2 regions of the Subtercola boreus genome follow, and region 1 is predicted to be linked to the other one. Evidence: predicted binding sites of a transcription regulator. Region 1 holds the regulator's gene; the other holds the start of a gene.
The links. Region 1 encodes HspR, which represses chaperone genes until heat shock. Its sites were predicted from a motif close to AAGTTGAGTCNNNNNGACTCAACTT; they were not measured.
Positions count from the first base shown of each region.

Region 2: FB464_RS07465 (Hsp20/alpha crystallin family protein) is a predicted target of HspR. The motif match lies at 1,679-1,703, and genes of this name have one in related genera.

Region 1 covers NZ_VFOO01000001.1:3,556,913-3,560,316, reverse strand. Annotated here, with positions in the region: gene mptB (polyprenol phosphomannose-dependent alpha 1,6 mannosyltransferase MptB) at 1-375, shown strand, start outside; gene FB464_RS16660 (hypothetical protein) at 377-1,258, opposite strand; gene FB464_RS16655 (heat shock protein transcriptional repressor HspR) at 1,311-1,727, opposite strand; gene FB464_RS16650 (DnaJ C-terminal domain-containing protein) at 1,812-2,825, opposite strand; gene FB464_RS16645 (nucleotide exchange factor GrpE) at 2,818-3,404, opposite strand, start outside.
Region 2 covers NZ_VFOO01000001.1:1,591,431-1,594,834, forward strand. Annotated here, with positions in the region: gene FB464_RS07460 (nucleotide pyrophosphohydrolase) at 1-27, opposite strand, end outside; gene FB464_RS19755 (hypothetical protein) at 561-737, shown strand; gene FB464_RS07465 (Hsp20/alpha crystallin family protein) at 1,226-1,657, opposite strand; gene FB464_RS07470 (TMEM175 family protein) at 1,790-2,464, opposite strand; gene FB464_RS07475 (alpha/beta fold hydrolase) at 2,667-3,200, shown strand; gene FB464_RS07480 (phosphohydrolase) at 3,224-3,404, shown strand, end outside.

The sequences.
Region 1 (3,404 bases):
ACCGCCACGGTCATCCTTTCGCCGGTCATCCACCCCTGGTATGCGGCGTGGTGCATCATCCTGTTCGCGGTCGTCGGCATCCGCGAGGGGCTGGCGACGCATCTGGCGGTCTCTGCATCGATCTTCTTCGCGTGTGTGAGCATCGCCGAGGGCATGGACATCTCGGATGCGGTGCAGGGCGACATCCTGGGCTACGTGATCCGCACGGTGTTCATTACGGGCGGCGGTGTGGCGCTGATCATCGCGTACTGCATCCACGAGGAGCTCTCCGTGGGGCTGATCGTGCGGCGGATCCGAACCTACCGGGAGCGACGCGCGGTCGCGAAGCTGCACCGCGCCGCTGCGGGGGCCGGGAACACCCGCACCTCGGTCTGACCTACAGGCCGAGCTTCTGCACCCAGTACGACAGGAACGCCGCTCCAGCCTCATCGTGGATGAGGTCACCCTCGACGATCACCTGGTACGGCTTCTGGAGGATGCCGTCGGCCGGCCGCACGTCCACGTGCGCCACCTCGTATCCGGCACCGTGCAGGTAGTCGGCCATCTTGTAGTCGCTCCGCGAGTCGCCGACGGTACGCCAGACGAGGGGCAGGTCACCCTGCTCCTCGAAGAAGCCGACCGCACGCTCGGCACCCCTGTCCTTGTCGAGGGTGACCGATTCCACGTCGGTCGAGATGATCGTGGGGTCGAGCCGGAACGGGATGTCGCCGGCCGCATTCGGGGCCTCCCGGTCGCCGTAGCGTGCTCCGAGCCCCCGCTCGACGAGCGCCGCATAGGCGACCTCGTTGTACTCCAGCTGCAGCGGGCGGTACTCCTCCGCACTCAGCTCCGTCCTCTGCTCGACCGAGACCATCGCGCGCTTGCCTTCGTCGAAGAACATCGAGTCGCTGAAGCGCGCCTCGACGAGCGAGCGGATGTGCGAGCGGAACTCGCCCGGCAACGCCACCGTTGCATCGATCTCGACGGGCTGCGGGCCGGTGGGAGCCATCGCGAACCAGACGGCACCCTTCTCGCAGACCACGAACATCCGTCCCCCTCCGGCGAGCGCGTCGTCGAGTCCCGCGGCCCGGAGCGGCGCCACGACCTCGTCGAGCACGAAGTCCGCCGAGCGGCCGGTGATGAACGCGATCGGGACACCCGCCGCCGCCAGCGTCACGAGATCGGCAAGGATGCTCGGGATGGCGATCGACCGGGAGACGGGCGACGCGATCGGTCCGTCGATGTCGAGCAGCAGACCGAGCGCGGGGGTGTTCGTCATGCCCCCATTCTTGCAAGGTTCGACAGCACGCCCGTTCACGTCCCCCGGGTTGTCAGGGGCGCCAGACCACGACCTCCGTGCGGCGCTGGCTGCGCGTGCCGTTCTTCAACGACACGATCTCGCCCTCGGCTCCGGCCGCGAAGACGCGGCGCCCGGGGCGGTTCAGCAGTTCGTCGGCGAGCGCCGACTCGAGCTCGCGTACGCGACGCGCGAGCTCCTGGTTGAGGTTCTCGAGCTCCAGGATGCGCCGGATCCCTTCGAGCGTGATGCCCTCGGAGCCGAGCCGCGCGATCTCGCGCAGTTGCATCACGTCGCGGAGCGAGTAGCGTCGCGACTTGCCGGCCGTTCGGCTCGGATTGACGAGCCCCAGCCGGTCGTACTGCCGGAGTGTCTGCGGGTGCATCTCGGCGAGCTCGGCAGCGACGGCGATGGCGAAGAGAGGCGCGTTCTCATCGACGGGCTGTGGCACGGGTATTCCTTCGTCGTCGTGGTGAGTCTGGGCGCGGGTGAGGGTTCCGGATGATCGGGGGCACGATCATCCGGAACGTGGCGCTCACTCCCGTGCTTTCGCGAGCAGTTCCGCTCGCGGGTTCTCGTTCGGTTCGAGCGCATGGAAGGCCAACAGCGCCTCGCGCGCCTCGTCGGACAGGTGCGACGGAACGGCGACCTGCACGACGGCGAGCAGGTCGCCCGTGCCCTTCGGCGTCTCGACGCCCCGGCCCTTGACGCGGAGCACCCGGCCGCTCGGCGTTCCGGGACCGACACGCAACTTCACGGGGTCTCCCCCGAGAGTCGGCACCTCGATCGTGGCGCCGAGCGTCGCCTCGACGAACGTCACGGGGACGTTCACCCGGAGGTTCAGCCCGTCGCGGTCGAAGACAGGGTGCTTGCGTACAGCCACCGTGAGCACGATGTCTCCGGGTTCGCCGCCGTCCTGGCTCTTCTCACCCTTGCCGCGCAGCTTGATCTTCTGCCCGTCGGAGACACCCGCCGGGATCTTCACCGTGATGGTGGTTCCCTCGGCGGTCTGCAGCTTGATCGTGTCACCCTTGGTCGCCGTGACGAAGTCGACCGTGGTGCGGGCCGTGACGTCGCGGCCGCGGGTCGGTCCGCCGTAGCCGCGGAAACCGCCGCTCGGCTGGCCGAAGCCGCGGTTGCCACCGAACATGCCACCGAGCAGATCGTCGTAGCCGGCCTGCTGGAAGCTGTAGTTCGAACCGGCACTGCCGCCCGCACTGCCCCCACGGCCGGCGCCGCCGCCGAACATTCCGCCGAAGACGTCTTCGAAACCGCCCGACTGGCCCTGGCCACCCGCCGTGAAGCGGGCACCGGAACCCATCGCACGGATCTGGTCGTACTCCTTGCGCTGTTCAGCGTCGGCGAGCACCGAGTTGGCCTCGCTGATCTCCTTGAACTTCGCCTCGGCGGCAGCATCGCCCGGGTTGGAGTCCGGGTGGTACTGCCGGGCGAGTTTGCGGTACTGCTTCTTCAGGTCGGCCGCAGAGACGTCTTTGGATACACCGAGTACCTTGTAGAAGTCTTTGTCGAACCAGTCCTGGCTAGCCATTCGGCACCGCGACGACAACCTTGGCCGCCCGCAGCAGGGTCGAACCGAGGTAGTACCCCGTCTCGACGACGTCGGCGATGGTGGCCACCTCGACGCCCGCGGTCGGCTGCTGGAAGATCGCTTCGTGCTCCTTCGGGTCGAAGACCTCACCGGCCGCCCCGAAGGGCTTCAGGCCGAGGCGCTCGACACCGGTGCGGAGTTTGCCCGCGATGGAGGCGAACGGCCCGTCCGCGAGATCGCCGTGCTTCTCGGCACGGTCGAGGTCGTCGAGAACGGGAAGCAGGATCTTCACCACGTCACCCACGGTGCGCTCCCGCTCAACCTCACGGTTGGCTTCGGTGCGCTTGCGGTAGTTGGCGTATTCGGCGGTGACCCGTTGCAGGTCGCCGAGCCGCTCCGCAGCGAGATCGTCGGCCTGCCCGGAGCTCACGGCGTCGAGAAAGCTCAGGTCGTCGTCGTTCAACGAACCATTGCTCGGAGTCTCGACGTCGGGCCCTTCGGCCTCGACGAAGGCTCCATCCTCCACTGGCTCGCCCGTCGCCGGGTCCGAGGAGAATGCCTCGGACCCGGCCTCGGGGA
Region 2 (3,404 bases), 2.0 Mb from region 1:
TTCGTCGCGCAGCGGCTGGTCAACCATTTCGTCAGGCTAGCAGGGTCGTTGGCTGAGATCAGACGACCCGCGTTGGCAGCCCAACCTGTATGATGAGTACTAATCATGTTACGTCGCTCTCACCGTTGCCCGCTGATCCTTTGGGTGCTGGGTGGCATAGCGATCGGTGCGATCGCGCGAGGCTTCTTCCCCCCGTTCACACTCGACGACCCGTTCTGGCGTCAATTCTGGAGCGGACCGCCTGCCGCCGGAATCTTCGCGCTTCTCGGTGCGGGTGTCGCCTTCGCTGCGGCCCGCGTCGGTGCGCGAACTGCGCGACGTAGTGCTGAGCGACAAGAGTGGTGGGATCGAGCCGAATGGGCTCTGAACCTCGCACGTTCGCGAGTGGGCTCCGACCGCGACCTCGGGCTCCGAACGCTTGCAGTGCTGCAGAGCGACGCAACCGCGACCGAATTACAGATGATTGTCGCCGTGACAGAGTCCGTCGTCGGTGGGGACGATCTTCCAGATGTGGACATTCCGTCACCACTCGCCCAGAATTGACCTAGGAGGTACCGATCGTGAGTGAGTCCAAGCGCCCCAGCGTGTTAGCGGGGCTGATCGCCGAAGGCAAGGCCGATCCCATCACTGCTGAAGAGCGCGCCATCGTTGCCGAGATCAGGGCGTACTACGAGAAGAAGTTCGGGCGCCGTGCCGACGGCGGCTCAGCCGACCGGGGCATTCCCAAGTCAGCCTGACTGCTCGTCTCAGTCGACCCGAACACCAAGAGCCGGGCCGGCTGCGAGCCCTCCTCGGCTGAAACTTGCGCTCATCGCCCATTCGAGCAGAGGCATTCGAACCGAGAGAACGACGGAGGGAAGCGAGCCGTTCTCGAGCTCGCTTCCCTCCGTTCTGAGTGCGGTTATGGGTACTGCGGGGGCGACCTGGTCCACGGGTCGACCGTCGAGGCACGCACCACGCCTTTCGGGCCCCCGGGAGCTGCTGAGCGGTGACGCGGGTGGTCCGGGCGATCTGTGGTGCAGCCGGTTTTCACTACTGAGGGCCAGTTCTCGCGGATGATCATCCAGAAGGCGAGGTCGACGAGTTCCTGATCGCCGGAGACGATTTCTGCGAACCGCTCATCGACCGACTCTTTCGACACGGAATCGGCTGTATACACGCGCACAACACCTCCCATCCTGCGCGTGGGGGGCCGGAGGTGGGAGACTCCACCCCCGGCCGTCCGTCAGACGGAGATCGTCTTCTGTTCGGCGGCCCTGTCAGGTGTGCCGACCTGGATCTTGCGGGGTTTCGCTTTCTCGCTGACCGGGATGATCACCGACAGCACCCCATTGTCGTAGGTTGCCGAGATGCTCTCCGATGCGACGCCCTCGCCGAGACTGAACTGGCGGAGGTAGGTGCCGTTGGGTCGCTCCTGCACCAGCCACTTCGCGCCCTCCTGGGTCGCGGCGGTGCGCTGGGCGCGAATGGTGAGCAGCTGACCGTCCACATCCACGTCGACGGAGCCCGGGTCGATGCCGGGGAGGTCGGCGTTCAGAATGTACCGGTCGCCGTCTCGATAGAGATCGACGGGCATGAACTTCGGCCCCGGGCGGAACTGGAGCAGGTTGCCGGTGAGGCGGTCCAGTTCGCTGAAAGGATCAAAAGACATTGCCATAATGAGGATTCCCCTTCCACGTGTGTGAGTCGGTGTGACTCAATTTCTGCAGAAAATGCTAGCACTCGATCCCTGAGAGTGCCAACAACTTTTCGGCAGAAATTTGGCGGCGTGCCACCGACCGCGCCAACCTCAGTCGTCTTCCGTCGGCTCCGACGCTGCGGGCTCCCGCGCCTCGGGGTCCGGCGCCGCGGCCGCCTCGCGCTCGAAGAGCCGCGCCAGCAGGAACGCCGCCGCAACGACGAGGTACAGCACGAGGGCCGCGAGGGGCGAGAAGATCGCCACGACGACGCTTACCACCGCGACGATGAGGGTGCCGGCCGAGTACAACGCGTGCCGCCGCATCCACGCGACATCCGTGGCGGTGTTCAGCAGCTCCGGATGCCGTGCCAAGTAGAGGTCGAGAGCGACCCACGGCAGGCTGATCACCGCGGCCACGACGGCGAAGACGACCATGGCGGCGAACTGGGCGTCGTGGTCGCCCTCGGTCAGGGCGTCGGAGATGAGCGCGGTGGGCCAGGGCACGAGGGAGGCACCGAGCAGCAGGCCGAGGTTCAGAACCAGCAGAACAGGGGTGGTCCGGGAGACCCGCGCCAGCTCCTCGTTGTGGTTCAGCCAGATGATGCCGATCGTGAAGAAGGCGGCGAGGTAGGCGAGGTAGGTGGGCCAGTGGTCGAGCAACTGCTCGGGCGACTGGGCACCGCTCGGCAGAAGGTCCAGCACGAGCAGCGTCATGACGATCGCGAGCACCGCGTCGCTGAACGCCTCGAGCCGGCCGATTCCGTTGCGCTTCGTCAGGATCCCCATGCCACGAATCTAGCCATGATGCGGTGAGACGGGTAAAGATCATCCGGATCCCGCGGTGAGCAGGAAAGGATCAAAACTCACGGCTTCGCGAGAATGGCTGCGCCGAGACATCCTCGTCGCTGAGATCTGGCGGCGGACCGGGTGAGAGGCGGGGGCGGGCAGGTGCGCCGGTTCGGCGGCGCGCTCTCGTATATTGGGAGCAATGAGCGAGAAACAGATATTCACGTCGGGCGAGCGATCCTTCGCATTTGCGGTTGAAGGGACGGGCCCTGCGCTCGTGCTCGTGGCCGACCGGGGATCCGACCTCGATGGCCTCGGGACGATCTCCCACCTTGTCTCCGCAGCAGACTTTCGCGTGGTGCGCATCGAGACCGACACGGCACAGGATGTCGTCGACGTGCTCGACGGTCTCGACATCGAACATGCGTGGATCGGTGGCCACGGCAGCGGCGGAGTGGTTGCACGTACCGTTGCCATCGAGAACCACGATCGCGTGAACGGCGTGCTGCTGCTGGGCGTGGATGACGGGGCGCCTGCGCTGGCCGAGGGCATTCCGGTGCTTGTTGTGCAGGCGACCGACGATGACGTCACTCCCCCGGCCAACGGCACGGCTCTGCGCGACTCCGCCCCGGGGCTTGTGAGTGTCGTCGAGATCGAAGGCGGGGGTCACCGGTTCCCCGAGACGCGCGCTGGGGAGACCGCCTGGGCGATTGAGGACTACCTCGACTGGGACTGAGCCGCCCTCGCTAGGCTCGAACCATGTCAGACGGATTCGACGCCGCACAGCTCGCCGATCATCCGACCGGCCGTGAAACGGTTGCGGCGGCGCGCGCGATCGCGACCATCGCCCACCACGATCAGGTCGACAAGCTCGGGGCCGCCTACATCGAGCATCCGGGGCGCGTTGCTGCGCAGCTCAGCGATCCCACCGAGGTCGCTG